DNA from 2 places in the Collinsella sp. TM04-29 genome. Region 2 is predicted to be linked to the other one. Evidence: riboswitches for the same ligand, from Rfam matches in the RefSeq annotation. Region 2 holds a riboswitch; the other holds the start of a gene.
What was found. A riboswitch is a leader RNA that binds a small molecule or an ion and turns the genes downstream of it on or off. The one in region 2 is predicted to bind thiamine pyrophosphate.
Positions count from the first base shown of each region.

Region 1: it holds a riboswitch for thiamine pyrophosphate, as region 2 does, so the genes downstream of both, thiC (phosphomethylpyrimidine synthase ThiC) here and thiM (hydroxyethylthiazole kinase) in region 2, are expected to answer to the same signal.

Region 1 is NZ_QSPW01000001.1:1,188,267-1,199,263, forward strand. Features, by position in the region: gene rpe (ribulose-phosphate 3-epimerase) at 1-70, opposite strand, end outside; gene DXD39_RS05380 (LacI family DNA-binding transcriptional regulator) at 302-1,285, shown strand; gene polA (DNA polymerase I) at 1,416-4,160, opposite strand; gene DXD39_RS05390 (aminopeptidase) at 4,327-5,724, shown strand; gene DXD39_RS05395 (YaaA family protein) at 5,828-6,637, shown strand; gene DXD39_RS05400 (hypothetical protein) at 6,661-7,182, opposite strand; TPP riboswitch at 7,245-7,361, shown strand; gene thiC (phosphomethylpyrimidine synthase ThiC) at 7,353-8,687, shown strand; gene thiD (bifunctional hydroxymethylpyrimidine kinase/phosphomethylpyrimidine kinase) at 8,868-9,698, shown strand; gene DXD39_RS05415 (pentapeptide repeat-containing protein) at 9,844-10,449, opposite strand; gene DXD39_RS05420 (GDSL-type esterase/lipase family protein) at 10,535-10,997, opposite strand, start outside.
Region 2 is NZ_QSPW01000004.1:80,138-91,134, reverse strand. Features, by position in the region: gene DXD39_RS08240 (patatin family protein) at 1-536, shown strand, start outside; gene DXD39_RS08235 (thiamine phosphate synthase) at 699-1,394, opposite strand; gene DXD39_RS08230 (thiamine-binding protein) at 1,391-1,732, opposite strand; gene thiM (hydroxyethylthiazole kinase) at 1,736-2,575, opposite strand; TPP riboswitch at 2,627-2,737, opposite strand; gene DXD39_RS08220 (HAD-IIB family hydrolase) at 2,901-3,809, shown strand; gene DXD39_RS08215 (LysR family transcriptional regulator) at 3,820-4,716, shown strand; gene DXD39_RS08210 (5-methyltetrahydropteroyltriglutamate--homocysteine S-methyltransferase) at 4,872-6,005, shown strand; gene DXD39_RS08205 (uracil-xanthine permease family protein) at 6,128-7,462, shown strand; gene DXD39_RS08200 (alpha/beta hydrolase) at 7,520-8,185, opposite strand; gene DXD39_RS08195 (carbohydrate-binding domain-containing protein) at 8,393-10,177, opposite strand; gene DXD39_RS08190 (hypothetical protein) at 10,486-10,997, opposite strand, start outside.

The sequences.
Region 1 (10,997 bases), on a different contig from region 2:
AGTCGAGCTCACGCACCGTGTTGGCAAGCTCGCCGTAATCGGCGCACATCATACTGGGGCAGAGAAGCATAGATGATCCCTCACAAATTCGTCCAAGAGCGTCATTTGGTTAATCGTATAACCAGCTGAGAATCTACCAAATGCCAGTGTATGAATCGGTAAGCGGTAGTTATTCACTCCGTGAACGGTACCTAATTCATGGTTAATCGTATAATCAAGTGTTAACCAAATAGGACGTTATAATTGTTAACCAGCAGGCGTTAACCAAGCTGGAGGTCCCATGGCGCAAAAACAGCTCTCAATGAAAGAAATCGCCCAACTTGCCGGGGTCTCCGTAGCCACCGTGAGCCATGTGGTCAACAACGTTGGCCGTTTCTCCGAGGACACGCGCAAACGCGTGCAGGATGTTATCGACCAGTACGGTTACGTTACCAACCAGTCCGCCAAGACGCTTCGCCAAGCGCAGTCGCGCTCCATAGGCATGATCGTGCCCGATATATCCAACGACTTCTTTTCCAAGATCGCCTACCATGTAGAGCGCACGCTTGCGGCGCAGGGGTACTCTGTCTTTGTCTGCAACAGCGGCAACGATCCGCAGCGCGAGCGCGATTACTTCCATAGCCTTGCCAGCAAGCAGGCCGACGGCATCATATGCATCTCGGGCCTGCGTGAGCTCACGAACGACATCGTCACGCGCGGTATCCCCGTGGTCTGCATCGACCGCATGCCGCAGTCGGACCTCGCCATCCCCCACGTGGGGACCGATGACGAACGCGGCGCCTACCTGGCAACGAGCGCACTCATTGACCGCGACTGCAAAAACATCCTCACCATCTCGAGCTTTACCGCAGACTACGACCGCAACGACCGCCTCACGGGCTATATGCATGCGCTCGCCGATCATGGCCTGCCGCTTCGCCGCGAGTACATGGCCTACGTCACCGGCCAGCGTCCTAGCATGGACGAGGCTCAGGATATCGTTGCCGGAATGATCGATGCGGGCATGCCGCTCGACGGCATCTTTGCTACAAGCGACCATTCGGCCGCAGGAGCGCTGCGCGCCGTGCAGGCAGCAGGTCTCAACGTGCCCGGAGACATCAAGATCGTGGGCTACGATGACTCCATCTACTCAAAGCTCACCACGCCGCAGATCACCACGGTTCAGCGCCACCCCGAGCTCATGGCACAAGAGGGTTGCAAGGCGCTCCTCGACCTCATCGCAGGCCGCACCCCCGCCATGGAGACCGTGGCCCCCGTAGAGCTCGTGCGCCGCAGGAGCTGCTAACCGCACAGAAAGACGCCGCGGGACGCATCCAAGCCTGGAAACGTTCCGCGGCGTCGGCATTGGCGACCTGCGACCATCGGGCGGCCAGAAGCGTCGCACCCATGGTCATCGCCCGCAAGCTCGTCGCTCGCTACTTGGCCTCGGCCCAGGTTATGCCGGTGCTGGCTTCGGCGATTAGGGGGACGCGGAGGTCTACTACGTGTTCCATGACGTCGCGGACCATGGTGGTTAGGCGCTCGACTTCGTTGACGGGGCACTCAAAGTCCAGTTCGTCGTGTACCTGCAGGATCATGTGGGCGGCAAAGCCTTCTTCTTCCAAGCGACGGCTTACGCGGGCCATGGCGATCTTGATGATGTCGGCGGCGGTGCCCTGCATGGGGTGGTTCATGGCCGTGCGCTCACCAAAGCCGCGGAGCTGTGGGTTTTTGGCCTTGAGCTCGGGAATATGGCGTCTGCGGCCATACATGGTCTCGGCATAGCCCGTCTGCTTGGCTCGCGCCACCACATTGTCGAGGAACGTGCGCACGCCCGGGTAGGCCTCGTAGTAGCGATCGATCATATCGCGCGCCTCGGCCATCGAGATGTGCAGCGACTGCGACAGACCATAGGCCTGCTGACCGTACACGATGCCAAAGTTCACGGCCTTGGCGCGGCTACGCAGGTCGGGTGTCACCTCGGACACCGGCACGCCAAATACGCGCGCGGCCGTCTCGGCATGGAAGTCCTCGCCCTCGTTGAAGGCGCGCACCAGGTGCTCGTCACCCGAAAGATGCGCGAGCAGGCGCAGCTCGATCTGCGAGTAGTCCACCGCCAAAAAGACGCTGCCCTCGCCCGCCGAGAACGCCGTCTTGACGGTACGCCCCAGCTCCGAGCGCGTCGGAATGTTTTGCAGATTGGGGTCGCTCGAAGACAAACGCCCCGTCGCGGTGATGGTCTGGTTGTACGTGGTGTGCACACGCCCGTCACCACGGCGCAGCGGGCCCAGCGTGTCCAGATAGGTCGACTTAATCTTGGACTTCTCACGCCAGTCCAAAATCAGGCGCACGATCTCGTGGTCGCGGGCAAGGTCGCTCAGCACCTTGGCGTTGGTCGAATAGTAGCCGCGCTTGGTCTTTTTGAGGCCCTTGGTCGGAAGTCCCATAACATCAAACAGCACGTGCGAGAGTTGCATGGGGCTGCCGATGTTAAAGGTCTCGTCGCCGGCCAGGTCGCGAATGCTGCGCTCGACATCGGCAATCTGGGTCGCCAGGCCCTCGGACAGACTGTGCAGGCGGTCGGGGTCCACGAGCATGCCCGCGCGCTCCATCTTGGCAAGCACCGGCACGAGCGGCATCTCGATCCCATCGAACACGTTGGCGGCGTTCTCGCGGGCCATGCGGTCACGCAGCGGTGCAACCAGCGCCAGCGTCAAGGCCGCCGTGCGAGCGGCGGGCGCAGGAGCGTCCTCGCCAGCACCCTCTGCGCCGCGCGCCGCAGGCAGCGCCATCTGCAGATACGTATCGGCCAGATACACCTCGTCAAACTCGGAGCGGTCGGAATCCAACAGGTAGGCGGCAACAACGGTATCGAAGATGCGCGTGGAATCGACTGCCAGCGGATCCATGAGCTCGAGCTCAGAAGAATCGATGGGCGAAAGCTCATGCAGAAGCGCCTTCATATCCGGGCTCGCCACACGGCCTTCCATAAACAGACGCGCGAGCACGCCGGCAATCACGCCGTGGGCGAAGTTGAAGCCCTCAACCTCAGCCGCCGCACCACTGTCGCCCTCCTCGAGCGCAAACAGGCCCTTGGACGTCGCCAACCACAGCGTGCGCGTCAGCCCAAAGAGCGCGCCCTCTTCCTTGTCATCGTCCACCACGGCGGCGACCCACTCGCCGGCATCAATCACGCGGGAGACCTCAGCCGCAACGGCACCAAGCGCGCCAGCATCGCCGGCGGCTGCGCGCAAAACGGCGGGAATCTCAAACGTGCTGGCAGCTGCCCCGCCCTCGCCGCCGATCAGCGCCAAGAAACGGTTCTGCATGGCGGTGATACCAAGCGTGCCCAGCGCCGCGGAAACCTCATCGGCGGAAAACGCCGGGAAGGACGTCGCCTCAAAATCGAGCTCAACGGGTGCATCGGTGCGGATGGTCGCCACCTTACGGCTCAGCAGCGCGTCGTCGATGTGTGCGCGCAGGTTTTCTCCCATCTTGCCCTTAACCTCGTCAGCATGCGCGATGACCTCGTCAAGGCTGCCGTACTGCGCGATGAGCGCACTCGCCTTTTTGGGGCCGATGCCCGGTACGCCGGGAATGTTGTCCGACGTATCGCCCTTCAGACCGTAAAAATCGGGCACGAGCGCCGGCGTGATGCCGTGATACAGGTCGTCCACGCTCTCGGGCGTCATGATCGCCACGTCGGACAGGCCCTTGCGAGTCGAGACCACGTTGACGTGCTCGGTCACGAGCTGATACATGTCGCGGTCGCCGGTCACCAGCAGCATGTCGCAGCCGGCCTCCTCGCCCAGGCGCGCCATGGTTCCCAGGATATCGTCGCCTTCCCAGCCCTCGGACTGCAAAATGGGCACGTTGAGCGCGGCGAGCAGCTCCTTGATCATGGGGAACTGCGCGTGCAGGTCGGGGTCCATGGGCGGGCGCTGCGCCTTGTACTGCGGCAGCATCTCCATACGCACGCGCGGCTTGCCCTTGTCAAACGCCACGACAACGCCGTCGGGATTAAAGGCATCGATCATCTTGAGGAACATGTTCAGAAAACCAAAGATCGCGTTGGTGGGGCGACCGTCCGGCGCGTTCATGGTCGGCGGCACGGCGTGGAAGGCGCGATGCATGAGCGAGTTGCCGTCGATGACGGCAAAGGTACGGCGCTTTTCAGACATATTGAATACCTCGCTTTGGGCTGGGCACGGTTTGCTCACACCAGTTTACACGCTCCCCGCCCCGCGGCCACCGCACATCAGGCTTCCCTGCCGCCGCGGGCCCGCGCGTGATACGATGGCTCACGGTACATCAACCAGCACGATCGATCCGAAAGGAGCCTGCGTCATGGAGCGTCCCAGCGCATGGAAAAAGTACACGCCACAGCAGATCGAGGAGCTCGAGGAGCTTTGCCGCGGCTATAAGCAGTTTTTGAGTGAGAACAAGACCGAGCGCCTGTGCGTCAAGGCCGGTATCAAGATGGCCGAGGAGGCGGGCTACGTCAATCTGGAGACCGTGATCGCCGAGGGCCGCGCGCTCAAGGCCGGCGACAAGGTGTACGCCGCCAACCACGGCAAGGACCTCATGCTCGTCAACCTGGGCACCGCCCCGCTCGAGCAGGGCTTTAACATCCTGGGCGCCCACGTGGACTCGCCGCGCCTGGACCTCAAGCAGAACCCCGCCTTCGAGGCCGGCGACATGGCTTATCTCGACACGCACTACTATGGCGGCGTCAAGAGCTACCACTGGGTCGCTTCCCCGCTCGCACTCGTGGGCGTCATCTGCAAAAAGGACGGCACCACCGTCGACATCAACATCGGTGACAAGGCCGACGACCCGGTCTTTACCATCTCCGACCTGCTGATCCACCTCTCGAGCGAGCAGATGGCCAAGCCCGCCAAGGACGCCGTCGACGCCGAGATCCTCGACGTGATCGTGGGCGGCCGCCCCGTCAAGTTTGACGAGGACGACAAGGACGCTCCCAAGGAGCCCGTCAAGCAGATGTTCCTGGATATCCTCAAGGAGCAGTACGACGTCGAGGAGGAGGACTTCCTCTCCGCCGAGATCGAGGTCGTGCCCGCCGGCCCCGCCCGTGACATGGGCCTCGACCGCTCCATGATTCTGGGCTATGGCCACGACGACCGTGTCTGCGCCTATCCGTCCATGCTCGCCCAGATCAATGTGGCCAATGTGGAGCGCACGAGCATCACACTCATCGTCGACAAGGAGGAGATCGGTTCCGTGGGTGCCACCGGCATGACGAGCCGCTTCTTCGAGAACACCGTCGCCGAGATCATGACGCTCGCCGGCGAGGATAGCCCGCTGGCCCTGCGCCGCGCGCTCGCCCGCAGCCGCATGCTCTCCTCCGACGTGTCCGCCGGCTTCGACCCGGGCTACGCCGGCAAGTTCGAAACCAAGAACGCAGCCTTTATGGGTCGCGGCCTGTGCTTTAACAAGTACACGGGCAGCCGCGGCAAGGGCGGCTCTAACGACGCCGACGCCGAGTATGTGGCCCTCATCCGCGACATCATGGACGAGGCCGGCGTGGACTTCCAGACCTGCGAGCTCGGTCGCGTCAACGCGGGCGGCGGCGGCACCATCGCATACATCATGGCTAAGTACGGCATGAACGTCATCGACTCTGGCGTTGCCGTCCTGTCCATGCACGCCCTGTGGGAGGTCGCTAACAAGGCCGATATCTACGAGGCCTATCGCGGCTACAAGGCCTTCATCGAGCGCGCGTAACCAACCCTTCATCAGTTGCGGTGAAATACAGACTAACCTGGCCCATAAACGGCCAAAACAGACCGTATTCCACCGCAACTTCCTTTTTGGCAGAGGAGAGTCCATGCTGCAGGTCGTCATTTCGCCCGCCAAGCAGATGCGCGCGGCCCAAGATGCTTTTGAAGTCCTGGGCATTCCACCCTTTGCGCGCGAGACGGCTCGCCTCCACCGCGCACTGCTAGATATCGAGCGGAATGAAGGCAGCGACAGCCTGCAGGCGCTATGGAACGTGAGTGACAAACTGCTGGGGCCTTGCCTCAACACCCTGCATGAGTTCCGGCCCATCCTGAATAACGGCGATCTCGACAATCCCGCACTCGCCCGCCGCATCTCCCCTGCCATCATGTCCTATCACGGCATTCAGTACCAGAGCATGGCGCCCGAGGTGATGGATTCCGCGCAGCTCACATGGCTGCAAGACCATCTATGGATCCTCTCCGGCCTCTACGGGTGCGTTCGCCCCTTTCATGCCGTCGAACCGTATCGGCTGGAGATGGGCGCAAAGCTTGCCGTCGACGATACCCGAGACCTCTACGCGTTTTGGGGCGACAAGCTCGCACGGGCTATCGCCCCGGCAGGTTCAAACACCACGATCGTCAACCTCGCCAGCGTAGAGTATGCCAAAGCCGTTCTGCCCCACCTCGCGGGCGACGCCACGGCCGTCACATGCCTCTTTGGCGAGGGTATCCGCAACGGCAAGCCCATCCAACGGTCGACCGCCAGCAAAAAGGCGCGCGGCTCCATGGTGCGGTGGATGGCAGAAAACAAGCTCGAGGATGCAAGCGAACTTACCGCATTCAACATCGGCTATCGGCACATCCCCGAGCTTTCAGACAAAAACACCCTGGTTTTCATGAACGCGCAGGCACAATAGACCCGCCGTTTCCAAACACCCCGTTACTCCGCCAAGCCGTCGGCCTTTGCAATCTCGCTCGTCGAGCCATCTTGGTAGGTAATCTTAACGTGCTCTACGTCGGATACTTTGACGCCCGACGGGGGCTCCAGGCGCCATTCCGTCAGCGCGATATCCATCGTCGTGGGCACATCCCCTTGATCTTTGAGCTCGACCGTCAGCGTTTTGAGCGTCGCATCAAACGTCACGCGTTCGATTTCTTCGCCCGGAATGGATCCGCCACTCAGTTGCAATTGCACAAACTCGTCGCGCGGATACCAATAATCGCCCGGAACGGCGAGCGTATTGGCATTACCGCCAGTACTCCTCATCGTCATAATCGGTAGACTATCATCAGCCTCGAACTCCCATGCAGCGCCGCCGCGACCGCCAAGCGTCCAGATACAAAAGGCAATCACCAGCACGGCAAGCACCGCAAAACCAATCGCGACAAGGCCATGGTGCGCACGGCTTTCCTCGGCCGATACATCCCATTGTGTCTCTCGATATAGATGCTTGTCTTCCATGTTCGCCTCCCCACGGACATGCTCGTTGGCCCAATCGTACCCATTCAGGCTATACTTGAGCCCATGACATAACGGGGAGCTTGCAGGACAAGACGGCAGGCTGAGATTGGGCGCGCCCGCCCTGACCCGCAAACCTGATATGGGTAATGCCAACGAAGGGAGCCGTGCCAATGAGCACACAGACCGAGCCCAAGCTCGTCACGCAAATCGACTTCGCCCGCGCCGGGCAAATCACGCCGCAGATGAAAGAAGTCGCCGAGCGCGAGCATCGCGACCCCGAGTACATCCGCGAGCGCGTGGCCGACGGCCGCATCGCCATCCCCGCCAACATCGTGCATATCAAAAAGGGCATGCGCGCCTTTGGCGTCGGCGAGGGCCTTTCCACCAAGGTCAACGTCAACCTGGGCATCTCGGGCGATAAGGCCGATGCCGCCGAGGAGTGGAAGAAGGTCAAGATCGCCGAGGACTTTGGCGCCGACGCCATCATGGACCTCTCCAACTCGGGCAAGACGCGCCAGTTCCGCCAGCAGCTCATCGACGAGACGCCGCTCATGGTGGGCACGGTGCCGATGTACGACGCCATCGGCTACATGGAAAAGCCGCTGGTCAAGCTGACCAAGGACGACCTGCTCGAGGTCGTGCGCGCGCACGCCGAGGACGGCGTGGACTTTATGACCATCCACTGCGGCATCAACAAGTCGGTCATCAAGACCTTTAAGGAGACTGGCCGCCTCATGAACATCGTCAGCCGCGGCGGCTCGCTGCTGTTTGGTTGGATGGAGGTCACCGGTAACGAGAACCCCTTCTACGAGTTCTACGACGAGGTGCTCGAGATCTGCCACGAATACGACGTGACGATCTCGCTCGGCGACTCCTGCCGCCCGGGTTGTCTCTACGACTCCAACGACGCAACCGAGACCGCCGAGATGATCGAGCTGGGCAAGCTGTGCAAGCGCGCCTGGGCCGCCGGCGTCCAGGTTATGGTCGAAGGCCCGGGTCACATGGCGCTCGACGAGATCGCAGCCAACATGAAGCTGCAGAAGCGCCTGTGCCACAACGCCCCGTTCTATGTGCTGGGGCCGCTGGTGACCGATATCGGCGTAGGCTACGACCACATCACCGCCGCCATTGGTGGCGCCATCTCCGCCAGTTCCGGCGCCGACTTCCTGTGCTACGTGACACCGGCAGAGCACCTATGCCTGCCTAACGCCCAGGACGTGCTCGATGGCCTCATGGCCACCAAGATTGCCGCACACGCCGCCGACATCGCCAAGAAGGTACCGCACGCCCGTGACATGGACGACAAGATGGGCCAGGCACGCCGCAAGCTCGACTGGGACGCCATGTGGAAGTGCGCCCTCGACCCGGTCACCGGCAAGAAGCGCTACGAGGAATCCCCCGCCGCCACTGAGGGAACCTGCACCATGTGCGGCAAGATGTGCGCCGTCCGCACTGTCAACAAGGTGTTCGAGGGCACGACAATCGACCTCGGCATGGAGGACTAACTCGTCGCCACGATTGCTTTTGGAAGCACCGCGACGTCGACCGTTGTTGACGTGTGAACATTTGCTTACATTTGCGTAAAGATTGCATCGCCCGCCCGGGTTCGACATAGAGTCGGCCCGGGCATCTTTATAATGCTGGCTTAAAGACCCATTTGATTCCGACCGAACAAGGGAGCAAACATGGATCGCAGTAAGGTACCTGCCGTCCTGTCCATCGCAGGATCCGATTCCAGCGGTGGCGCCGGCATTCAGGCCGACATCAAGACCATCACGGCGCACCGCCTGTATGCCGAGACGGCCATCACCGCCATCACCGCACAAAACACGCTCGGTGTCACCGCCGTGCAGAATATCTCCCCTGATATCGTCGCTGCGCAGATCGACGCCGTATTTGACGATATCCGCCCCAGCGCCGTCAAGATCGGCATGGTTTCCTCTGCCGAGATTATCGAGGTTATCGCCGACCGCCTGAGCGCCCGGAACGCGACAAACGTGGTCGTCGACCCCGTCATGGTAGCCACCTCGGGCGCACGGCTGATTGCCGAAGATGCCGCCGAGGCGCTCACCCGCCGCCTGTTCCCACTTGCAACCGTCATCACGCCCAATATTCCCGAGGCCATGGCCCTGCTTGACTACGAGGTCGACTCCGAGCGCACACAGCAAAATGCTGCCATGCTCCTCACCCGCCGCTTTGGTTGCGCATCCCTCGTTAAGGGTGGGCATCTTGTCAACGAGGCCAACGATGTATTGGCCGAACCCGCGCCACTCGATGACGAGGGCAACCATCTGGGCGATCCGCTCACCACGTGGTTCCGCCACAAGCGCATCGAGACCGACAACACACACGGCACCGGCTGCACGCTTTCGTCCGCCATCGCCTGCGCGCTGGCCCAGGGCATGGATCTTGCCGATGCCGTCAACGCCGGCAAGGCATACCTGACAGGCGCTCTGGCCGCCGGCCTGAACATGGGCAAAGGCTCCGGCCCTGTCAACCACATGTGGCAGTACTAAATAGCCAGTAACCTGCCAAAAAGAGACAGGCTACCTTGCACCAAAAACCGTCGCAACATTCGATGAAAATCGTGCAAACGCGAAAAATCATCGGATGTTGCGACGGTTTGATTTTAGATAGCGGTCGAGCAAAGGGCCGGGGCGTCTAGTCGTCGGCGAGTTGAATTCCCAACAAACCCGAGAGTGCCAGCGCCTGCTCGGCATTGACCGTCAGGCCACGCAGCTCATGGTAATCGCCCGAAACAACGGGCGCTGCAAATGTACAGCGCGACACATCAACGCCGGAAAGCGACGTCTTGAACACATCAACACGCGTCAGGTCACAGCCATCCAGGCGTATCTGACCCAGCTTGGCACCCTGAAACGCAGCCTCTCTCAGACGTGTATCGCATGCTGTCATAGGGCCAATGCGTCCCTCCGAAAGGTTCGCATAGCTCAAATCGCACGATCCAAACGACACGCTCGACAGGCGCGCCTTGAGCAAGTTGAGTCCCGGTGCCGAGCAGTCAACGAAGTCGCAGCGGCTGAGCCAGCAGCCTTCCATGTTGCAGCGGATAAAGCGGCAACCGCGAAACACCACGTCGCGAAACGTCGAGCCGCTCCAGTCAACGCTATCGAACTCGCAAGATCGGAACACAACGCCATCGAAGGTCGCGCCGTTCGCCACGTCGTAGGCAAGATCCAAATCCTCAAAAGCGGTATTGGAGACGAGCTCATCGCCCTCGGCAAAGAGGTCGATGAGCTCGTCCATGCCCATATGGCAGCCAATCCGTTCGTTTACCCGGGCAAAACCACCACAAAGGTGCCTGTCCCCTTTGCGGTGGCTTGGGGCCGTGCTACTCACCGAGCATCTCTTTGAGCTTGGCTGCCACGGCGTGACCCAGGCTCTCGTGGCTTTCGGGCATCATATGCAGATAGTCGATATCGCCCGGCTCGGCAAACTCGGCGGCATTCAAAAAGTCGCAGCCAAACTGCTCGGCCACGTGCGCATAGTACTCGCCAAAATGCTCAGATGCCTCAACGGAATGCTCGTCAAAGTCGGTCATATACACATCGGCGATCTGCGGCTTGATCTTGATAGGAGCCATCAGCAGGATGCGTGGGCAGGGCGCGGCATCGGTCCAGGCAAACGCACGGACGGCGCGAATCAACGCCATGGCACCACGGGCGATATCGGAAGCTGTCACGCCAAAGACCGTCTTACAGTCGTTGGTGCCCAGCATGATCACAATGGCGTCCAGCGGCTTATGGGCCTCGAGCAGCATCGGAAGTGCGCGGATGCCGTTAAGATTGGTGTCC
Region 2 (10,997 bases):
GCCCCATGCGGTTTACGTGCGTATGTACCGATCTTAAGACGGGTGAGGCCGTCTACCATGACCTGCCCTATGGCGACGAGCGCGATATTGAGTGGATCCGGGCGTCGTCGGCGATTCCCGTGGCGACGCGTCCTGTTGCCATCGAGGGTCGTAAGTACTTGGATGGCGGTGTTGCCGATTCCATTCCCAGCGCTTGGCTGTTTGAGCAAGGCTATGACCGCAACGTGGTGGTGCTGACGCAGCCGGCGGGCTTTGTAAAGCAGCCCAATAGCGTGATGCCTATGCTGCGTCGCGTGTATCGTCACTATCCGGAGTTTGTTGCGGCGCTTGAGCATCGGCACGAGGTCTACAATGCCACGCTCGATGACCTGGCGCGTCGCGAAGCCGCTGGCGAGATCTTTGTGGTGCGGCCGAGCGAATCGGTGAAGGTGCCGTCGCTGTGCCGCGAGCCCGATGAACTCGAGCGCATCTACCAGATCGGCCGTCGCGATGCGGAGGCGACGTTGCCCGCGCTGGAAGCGTATCTGGCGGGGTAGGGACTACGCCGGAAACTGCATCCCGTAATCAGCGCTCAGACTGGGACGTAGTTTCCCGCTGGTCCTCTATGCGGAAAGCGCATCCCAGAATGGACGTCCAAACTGGGATGCGCTTTCCGCTATTGAAGATATGGGACTGCGGAGCAACTGCTCGGTCTAGGCTTATGCCTGCTGCCAGGTATCGACGAGCTCCTTGGCTGCGGCGTGGGGGTCGTCGGCACTGCAGACGGCGCTCACCACGAAAAAGCCGTCGACGCCGGTGGCCTTGAGCTGCGGCAAGTCGGCTGTCTTAACGCCGCCGCCCACCACGATGGGCACGGGGCTTGCCGCATGGAGGGCTGCCAGGTCCTCAAAGCTTTTGGTGATGATGGAGCCGTCGGCCGCGCGTCCGCAGTCGCGCTTGGTCTCGGTCTCGTGGAGCGGGCCGATGCCCAGGTAGTCGACCAGGCTCATGTCGGCGGTCTTGACGTACTCGAGCATCTCCTCGCAACGGGCCGAAAGACCCACGATGGCATCGGGGCCCAGCAGCTTGCGACAGACCTCGACGGGGATGTCGCTCTGACCCACGTGCACGCCGTCGACAGCGATGCCCTGCTCGCGCGCGGCGAGCACGCAGTCAAGGCGGTCGTCAATCAGCAAGGCGACCTGACCGGTCTTGCCGGCCTGAGCGATAGCCTGTGCGGCGTCGTCGGTCAGCGCGATGATCTCGCGGGCACTTGCCACCTTGGAGCGCACCTGGATGCAGGTAAAGCCGGCGTCGAGTGCCTGGGCCACTACATCGCCCACGGGGCGCCCGAGCGTGTTTTCGGGGCCGAGTACCAGATAGGCCGAGATATCAAGGTTGTCGCGGATGCTCATCGTGCTTCCTCCTGTTTCTTGATCTGTGCTTCCATGCGCTCGAGCTTGCCAGTCATGGTGTCGGTAAATCCGGGTCGAATATCGGCCTTGAGCACGACTTCGGTGCGGATGCCCTTGCTCGCTAACACAAAGGTTGCGTCGCGCACGACCTGCATGACCTCGTCCCAGTCGCCCTCGATCTCGGTGAACATCGAGGTGGTGCGGTTGGGAAGGCCGCTCTCGCGAATGACGCGCACGACCTCAGCGACCTCGGCGGACAGTTCATCGCCGGTGCCACACGGGGCGATGGCCACGGCGACGAGCGTGTTCATGCCGGCGTTGGTTGCGGGCTCGGACATGGCTTATGCCTCCTCGAGCTCGAGTCGGTTATCGGCGATGTCCTGGGCGGTTGCGCGGTAGAGCTCGTCGATAAAGGCGACCTTAAAGCTTGCCGGGGCATCGGCGACAGCGGCGGCACGCGTGCCGGCTACGTTGTAGACGGCGGTGCCGCAGACGGCTGCCGTAAACGGATCGGCAGCGCAGGCGTACACGGCTAGCACGCCGCCCTGCGAGCAACCGCAGCCGGTAATCTTTGACATGAGCGGGCTGCCGCCGTGGGATTTGGCTACGGTCGTGCCGTCGGTAATCAGGTCGACTTCGCCCGAGACCACCACGGCGCCGCCAGTGTAGCGGGCGAGCGCTACGGCGGCATCGCGGGCGGCATCGACCGTGTCGGTGGTATCGACACCGCGCACGCGGCTCAGATCGGCTGCCTCGCCCCCAAGACCCCACAGGCCGGCGAGCGCGATGATCTCGGAGGCGTTGCCGCGTACGATGGCGGGCTTGTACTGCTTGAGCTCGTTTACCAGCTGGGTGCGCAGGCTACCGATGCCCAGGCCCACCGGATCGAGCACCCAGGGCTTGCCGGCGTGGTGTGCCGCCTTGGCCGCGCGGGGAATCGTCTGCTCGTAGATGGGGAAGAGCGTGCCCATATTGAGATAGATGGCGCCGCCGCCGGCAACGAGTGCCTCGCCCTCGTCTGGTAGATAAACCATGGCGGCCGAACCGCCCACGGCGAGCTGTGCGTTGGCGACAAAGTCGATCGTCACCGTGTTGGTGATGGAGCCGGCCATCGGATTGGTGGCGCGAATCTCTTCCACGGCCTTGACCACATTTTGCTTAAGCTGTTCCGAATCAATCACTGCACATGCCTCCTTGGCATAGAAAAGGGGCGCTGTGCATAGACAGCGCCCCTGCAAAGGCGGCATGCTCCCTACGCCAGCATTAACTGACAGGTTCAAAGGATTGGGCCCCATGCCCTCTCAGCCTTGTGGTTTGCACCGCCGGCACTCCCGCATCGAATCTGTTGTTCCCTATACTAGCGCACCTGCCAAAAAGGGACAGGTTTATTTTGGCAGGTGGCAACAGGGGCGCTGCGTTTTCCCAGATAAAACCTGCCAATATAAACCTGTCTCTTTTTGGCAGGTCGGTACAATAGACGGGATTAAGAATGACCGAGGGGGCCTTATGATTAAACTTGTGCTGACCGATATGGACGATACGCTGATTCCAGCCGGGCATGACGGCGCCAGCGACTACGCCATCGAGGGCATTCATGCCATGCAGGCGGCGGGTCTGCACTTTGGCCCGGTTTCGGGTCGCCAACCCTCCGCGATGGGCTGGATGTTCCGCAATCGCGCCGAGTGCTTCTCGACCGGCGCGTTCTGCAACGGCCAGGTCATGTTTGTGGACGGCGAGGTGGTAGCCTCGCATGCGACCGACAACGCCGCCCTTATGCGCTTGGCTGACTACTTGGAGCAAGAGACCGACGATACGTATCTGAAGGTCTACGGCCTGGGTGATGACTTTTGGGGCAACGATGCCTATTGTGTGACGAGCGACCCCGAGCGCGTGCGCCGCGCCATGGAGTCGGGCGGCAACGCATGGCTCAAGGGCGAAGAGGCCCCGTGCCGTCCTGTCGTCGATGACGCGTCGGTGTTCAAGGCGAATATCTGGAGTGCTCGTTCGCGTGAGGAGCTCGCGGAGCTACGCGAGCGCGTTGCCGCTGAGGTGCCGGAACTCTCGCTCGTGTTTCCCAACAATCGTGTGCGCCTGTTCGACATTCTTCCAGCAGGTTGGGACAAGGGTTGCGCTGCGCTGGAGCTGGCGCGCGCTTTGGACCTGACGTCCGACGAGGTGGCCGTATTTGGCGATTCCGATAACGACCTGCCCATGATCGGTGCCGTCCCCAACTCCGTTGCAGTCGCCAATGCCAACGAGGCCGTCACGGCTGCCGCGCGCTGGCATATCGGCGCTGCGGCAGACGATGCGGTTGCCGGGGCTCTGCATCAGATTGCCGCCTGCGCCGCGACGGGGGAGATGCCGTCGTTTATGCGTCAGGCAGATGCGGCGGGTTCGGGTTTCGCGGACGTCTAGGGAGGCCATCATGAAGCTTCAACAGCTCAGGTATGTCGTCAAAGTTGCCGAATGCGGCAGCATCACCGAGGCCTCGCGCCGGCTCTTTGTGTCGCAGCCTTCGATTACCGCGTCGATCCGCGATCTCGAAAACGAGATGGGTGTGCACATCTTTGAGCGCACCAACAAGGGTGTCATTGTGTCCGAGGAGGGCGAGACCTTCTTGGGCTACGCGCGCCAGGTGCTCGATCAGGCGGATCTGCTCGAAGGCAAGTACAAGGGCGCGTCCGAGCAGGTGCCGCACTTTAGTGTGAGCTGCCAGCATTATTCCTTTGCCGTCAACGCGTTTGTCGATGTGATCCGTGAGTTCGATGCCGCGCGCTATGACTTTACCCTGCGCGAGGAGCAGACTCACGAGATTATCGAGGACGTCGCGCATATGAAAAGCGAACTGGGCATCCTGTACTTATCCGAGCATAACCGCGAGGTTATCGAGCGCATGCTGGCGGCCAACGAGCTCGTATTCGAGGGGCTTTTCTGCGCCACGCCGCATGTCTTCGTCTGTGCCGACCATCCGCTGGCGGCCCGCTCCAGCGTGACGCTCGAGGACTTGGAAGACTACCCGTTCCTGTCCTACGAGCAGGGCAGTTACAACTCGTTTTACTATTCCGAGGAGCTGACCTCGACGTTTGAGCGTCGCAAGAATATCCGCGTGCGCGACCGTGCGACGCTGTTCAACCTGGCCATGGGCCTCAACGGCTACACGGTATGCTCGGGCGTGATCAGCCACGAGCTCAACGGCCCCGGCATTATCTCGATTCCGCTCGATGTGGATGAGTACATGGAGATCGGCATCATCACGCGCAAGAACACGACGCTTACGCGCTACGGTCAAGCCTATATCGACGCGATCCGTCAGCATATCTAGACTGCTGCGTCCTGCACAGGTCAAATCTCTTCATGGCAGTCCCAACTGATATAGGAAGCATCTATATCAAACTGTTATAAACGTATATTTTACGATGGCTATATGAGCGCTCATACTCTGTTCCAGTAAAGCAACCAATGCAAAGGGAGATATCTATGAGCACTTCAATTCAACCGAACGCGCCGTTTCGCGCTGATATCGTCGGCAGCTTTCTTCGTCCGCAGGCCGTAAAGGATGCCCGCGCTGCCTATGCGGCAGGCACGCTTGATGCCGAGGGGCTTAAGGCTGTCGAGGATGAGGCTATTCGCGAACTGGTGGACAAGCAAAAGGCCGCTGGCCTGCAAGTGATTACCGATGGCGAGTTTCGTCGCAGTTACTGGCACCTCGACTTTATGTGGGGGCTCAACGGCATTGAACGCCGCACCTCGCGTACGGGCTATATGTTCCACGACGAGGAGACCACGGCTGACACCGCCGTGGTGACCGGCCCCATCAGCGGCGAGAACCACCCCTTCGTCGAGCACTTTAAGTTTGTCAAGGCACTCGAGGGGGAGGGCCACGTTGCACGCCAGACCATTCCGGCGCCGATCCAGACGTTCTCGGAGGTTACGCTCGACCGCTGCGATGGCCAGCAGGAGAGCCTGCGCGCTGTCTATAAGACCGATGAGGAACTTGCCGACGCAATTGCAGCCGCTTATCGCACGGTGATCGCCGACCTGTACGCAGCGGGTTGCCGCAACATCCAGTTTGATGACTGCACCTGGGGCATCTATTGCGATACCGACTTTGTGTCCAAGACTGGCATGAGCCCGGTTGACCTGCAAAGGGTGAGCGAGCTGGGCGTGGCGCTCAACAACGCCGCCATCGAGGACAAGCCCGACGACCTCGTCATTAACACGCACGTGTGCCGCGGCAACTACCACTCTACCTATGCTTTCGAGGGCGGCTATGACCCCATCGCGCCGTACCTGTTTGCACATGAGGATGTCGACGCATTCTACCTGGAGTTCGATACGCCGCGCGCCGGCGGTTTTGAGCCGCTCAGCTACGTTGCCCCGGGCAAGAAGGTCGTGCTGGGCTTGGTGACCACCAAGGCCGCAGAGCTCGAGAACGAGGATGTTATCGTCGAGCGCATCCGCGAAGCCGCAAAGTACGTGCCGCTCGAGAACCTGTATCTGTCTCCCCAGTGCGGCTTTGCCAGCTGCGAGATTGGCAACAAGCTGACCGAGGACGAGCAGTGGGCAAAGATCGCCCTGGTCAAACGCATCGCCGAGCGCATCTGGAAGTAATGCTGCCGTTCGCAGGGGCGTCGTGGTCGGAGCGGCATGCATCGCGTACAATGGTTCGGATCGTATCGTTCGGGCAGGTAATCCGATATGCCCGGGCGCCCTTCCATTATGAAAGGACATCCATGTCCCAATCCTCGACGCCCGCCGTCGCCGATGCCATCTACGATGCGTCGTCGCTCGGTCGCCCGCGCATGTTTTTGCTCGGCCTGCAGCACCTGTTTGCCATGTTCGGCGCTACCGTGCTGGTGCCTGTGCTCACCGGCCTTTCGGTTTCGGCGACCCTTTTGTTTGCCGGCCTGGGCACGCTGCTCTTCCACTTCCTATCGCGCGGCAAGGTGCCAGCGTTTTTGGGATCTTCGTTTGCCTTTATCGCGGGCTATGCCGCCATCGCGCCCAACGGCGAGGCCGAGCTTTTGCCCCACGCCTGCCTGGGCGTAGCTTGTGCCGGCCTGCTCTATCCGGTGCTTGCGGCGCTCTTCCGCGCGTTTGGCGCCAAGCGCGTTATGCGCTTCTTTCCGCCATTAGTGACTGGCCCCATCGTCATTTCCATCGGCTTGATCCTGGCAAGTTCCGCTATTGCTAACTGCCAGACCAACTGGCTTGTGGCTGTCATTGCCGTTGCCGTTATCGTCATCTGCAACATCTGGGGCCGTGGCATGGTCAAGATCGTGCCGATTTTGCTGGGCGTTGTGGTGAGCTATGCCGTTGCGGCTGCGCTCGGCGAGGTTGATTTCTCGGGCGTTGCCGCCGCTCCGTGGGTCGGTCTGCCCATCGTGTGGGACAACACCGTGTTTGCACTCTTTGGGCCGCAGTTCGATAGCGGTCTTGCCACGACGGCCATCATCACCATTATGCCGTTGGCATTTGCGACCATGATCGAGCATATCGGTGATATCTCGGCTATCGGCTCCACCTGCGAGCGTAACTACATCGCCGATCCTGGCCTGCATCGCACGCTGCTTGGCGACGGCCTGGCGACCATTCTCGCATCGCTCTTTGGCGCTCCGGCTAACACCACCTATGGCGAGAACACCGGTGTGCTTGCCCTAACGCGTGTGTTTGACCCGCGCGTGATTCGCATTGCCGCATGTTGTGCCATTGTGCTCTCGTTCTGCCCCAAGTTCGCGGCTGTCATTGCGGCCATGCCGGCGTGTGTGATCGGCGGCGTGTCTCTCGTGCTCTATGGCATGATCAGCGCCGTGGGCGTCCGCAACCTCATCGAGAACCAGGTCGATTTCCAGAACAACCGCAACGTGCTGGTGGCCGCCCTGGTGCTGGTGCTTTCACTCGGCATTGCGTACAGCACTGCCGGAGCTATCGTGTTGGAGCTGGGCGGCGTGACGATTTCGCTCTCGGGCCTTGCCGTGGGTTCGCTGGTGGGCATTGTGCTCAATGCCATCCTACCGGGCAACGACTTTGAGTTTGATGTCTCCGAGCTTGAGGAGGCTGCTGAGTAACAACTGCGTCCAGCTGAATCAAAAAATGGCGCCCATGCGTACGCGCGGGCGCCATTTTTAATGCGTCAATATCCAGTGGATGCCACGTGCCATGCGCAGATCGGTTTGGGCGAAGTGATTGCCGGGGTTGAGCTCCAGCGTTGTTGGAATGCCGCGCGCGATGAGCAGCACTTCCGTCGCGCGCGTGTCGTCGAGCACATGCCGCATCATGCGGTTGGGCGTCTTGGTCTCTTTTTTGCCGAGCGACAGATAGACGGCTTGCGGGCTGCCGGCAAAAGGGGCCGTGCTGGCACGGTCGACAAAGTCGGGAAACCATAGCGACCCCGATGCGCTCGCGGCGCGGTCAAAGGCGTCGGTTTGCCAGAGGGACCAGAGTGCGAAGAGGCCCGCGAGCGAGTAACCGGCAATGCCGCGCCAGGTGGGCGGCTGAGGAAGCGACGACTCGACCTGGGGGATTATCTGATTCAGCAGCTCATCAAGAAAATCGGCAGCTTGACCGCCAAAGGGCTCGGCATCGCGCACGGTTCCGTCGCATCCCCAGGGGCTCAGCTCGCGATTCCAGTTGAGGCTGCCAATGCCGACAAGCGTGAAGGGCGGGCAGTTGAGCTCTCGGCAACACTTATAAACCTCGCTGCCGTCGCCCACGACCACAGGAAGGTAGATGACAGGCGCGCTTTCCGTATGATTCGAATAAACGGTTATCTGCTTTTGATGCGCTTCCATGACGGGCTTCTCTCAGTGTTGTGATATCGGCAGCCCCAATTGTCGCACGCCAGCGTATGCCGGTTGGGCTAGACCAAAGACAATCTCGTGCATCCCCTGCGGACGCATATGGAAAACGCCACCGCTGGAGGGGAGCTCGGCGGTGGCGTGGTTAAACGGTGCTGGGGCTCGGGGCCTTCGCGGGAGCTGCCATGTGCGCAGAGGCGTCTAAGAGCGCTTACGGCTCGCCATGGTGCCTGCGGCGATAGCGGCTGTTCCCGCAAGGACGGTTGCCACGATGGCCGCACCCGAGGTGTCGCCGGTTGCCGCGAGCACGCCGGTAGTCTTGGCTTTCGTGATTGAAGCCGCAACGGCCTTGGTCGGCTTTGAGCCCTCAGGCTTGGGGTTCTGCTTGGACTCCGCGGGCTTGCTTTCTGCGGGCTTGGTCTCGTCGGGCTTGGGGTCTTCCGGCTTGGCTACCTCGGGAGGTGCGATGACCATGCTCTTGGCGACAGCTTCGTTATAGGGGGAGTCGATCACAGCGTCGCCCGTGCCGATGGCTTGGCCTGCCTCGTAGATGCCGTCACGGAGCTTGCGATAGTCAATGACCTTGCCGCCTTCGGGCGTCTGGATGGCGGCGTTCTCAATCTTGATGGTGCCGATTGCCTTGCCGTCAGCGCTCATGGCACGGGCAAAGATTGCCGCTGTATCTCCTTCGGCCGTTACCTTGCTGCGGATGATCGAGATGACTGCGGGTGTGACGCCCTCGCTGGTCTGGGCGATGATGCCGATGTTCTCGCCTTGGGGCTCGGGGCTCGTCTCGCCATCTTGGTTTTCGCTGTAGGGGATGGGGCCGTCGCCGTTCTCGACATAGCGGGCTATGGCCTCGACAACGGAGTCGCTGATGTAGATGTGGCCACCCTCCTCGTTGGGTCGATCGCTTCTGGTGGAGAATGCAGCCGAAACCTCGCCTTCCGCAAACGCGTCCACGGTGGAGCCGTTCTTGACGACGATATCGTCTGGGTAGGTGAAGAGGGCAATGGCGCTACCGTATCTGCCTTTACTTGCGCGGACTGTCACGTTTGCATGATCGAGGGTGATGCCCTTGTGGGCATAGACGCCATATTCAACACCGTTTACGTTGAGGGAGGCGTTTGTGGCTGCGAGGCTGCCCTTGGCCTCGACGGCAGCGTCTTTCTCGGAGCTTGCCTTGACCTGGCTGCCGTCCGAGATGTTGATATTGCCGCCGCTCCAAAGGGCCTCACCATCAGCTGAGCTTGCCTCGACCGTCCCGCCACCCTTGATGGTGAGGTTCTTGTCGGTTCCAATACCCTTGTCCTCGGTAGTCCTGGCGGTGACGGCTCCGCTGTCGTCAATCGTGATATTACCGTTTGCCCTGATGCCATCCGATGCACCCGTGGCGTTGACGTTGCCCGAACCTTTGATAGCGAGATCACCCCCGGCATTTATGGCGTCAAACCCAGTGCTCGTGGCGTTGACGGATCCGGCTCCGTCGATGTTGATATTACCCGTGGAGAGGATAGCGTCCTCAGTAGATGTCACGCTGAGCGTGCTGCCCGCGTCGCCTTGGATATTGAGCTCGGCGTTCTCGTTAGTGCCATGAGAAACGTTGATGCCTTCGATCCATTCGGCAGTGACGATGTTGGTCCCCGAGTAATTCACGTTGAGCTTGCCTGCGGCCTGGATCTCGCCGCCGTTATAGTTGTTGAGCTTCAAGTCGTCGGCGCCGTCCCACGACCAGGTACCGGCCTCGTCGCTCGCCGCGGTGTTGTACTTGTTGCCGCCGACCTTGACCCATTCCGCCGCGAGCGAGACGCTCGGCATGAGCAGCGAGCTCACCGTGAGCGCGCACACGGCGCCTACGACGATGCGGCGCGTCACGCGGCGCCAGCTGCCGTGCGCGAGTCCTATGCGACGGCGAACGTCGGGTTCGGCAACATGGGTTCCGGCGGTAGTGTCATTGCGTTTGGGGGTCGTGAACAAGGCTGCCATGGTTGCTCCCGTTCTCATAGGGCCTATACGGCTAGATTCAGCGTATCTGCTGGATGTTGCCGGCGGTAGTGCCGTTTGGAGGGCAAAATGTCCAAAATCCGGAAGAGGAATAAGCTGCGCACCTACGCGTTGTCGGGCATTAATCACAAAGCGCGGAGCCGCTTGTTGCGACTCCGCTCGCGTGTGCGCCATACGAGTGCAAACAGGAAACGCCACCGCCGGAGGGGAGCTTGGCGGTGGCGTTGCTAAACGGCGTGCGGACTAGGCGTATTCGGGGGTGCCGCCCCGTGCGTTAAAGATCGAGGCGTCTATGCACGCTTGCGACTCACCGCGGCGCCGGCGGCGATGGCGGCTGTTCCCGCAAGGGCGGCTGCCACGATGGCTACGCTCGAGGCGTCGCCGGTTGCCGCGAGCTTGCCGGTGGTCTTGGCTCCCGTGGCTGCAACTGCAACGGTCTTGGTTGTCTTCGTGCCCTCGGACTTGGAACCCTCGGGCTTGGTCTCGCCTGGCTTCTCCTCGGGTTTGATCTCCTCGGGAGGCACGATGACCGTGCTCTTGGCGACAGCTTCGTTATAGGGGGAGTCGATCACAGCGTCGCCCGTGCCGATGGTTTGACCCGCTTCGTAGATGTCGCCGTTGCTGAGCTCTTCTTTGTTGCGATAGTCAATGACCTTGCCGCCTTCAGGCGTCAGGATGGTGGAGCCTTCGATTTCGATGGTGCCGATTGCCTTGCCGTCCGCGCTCATGGCAAGGGCGAAGATCGCCGCCGTGTCTCCTTCGGCAGTGACCTTGCTGCGGACGATCGAAATAGTCGCGGGCG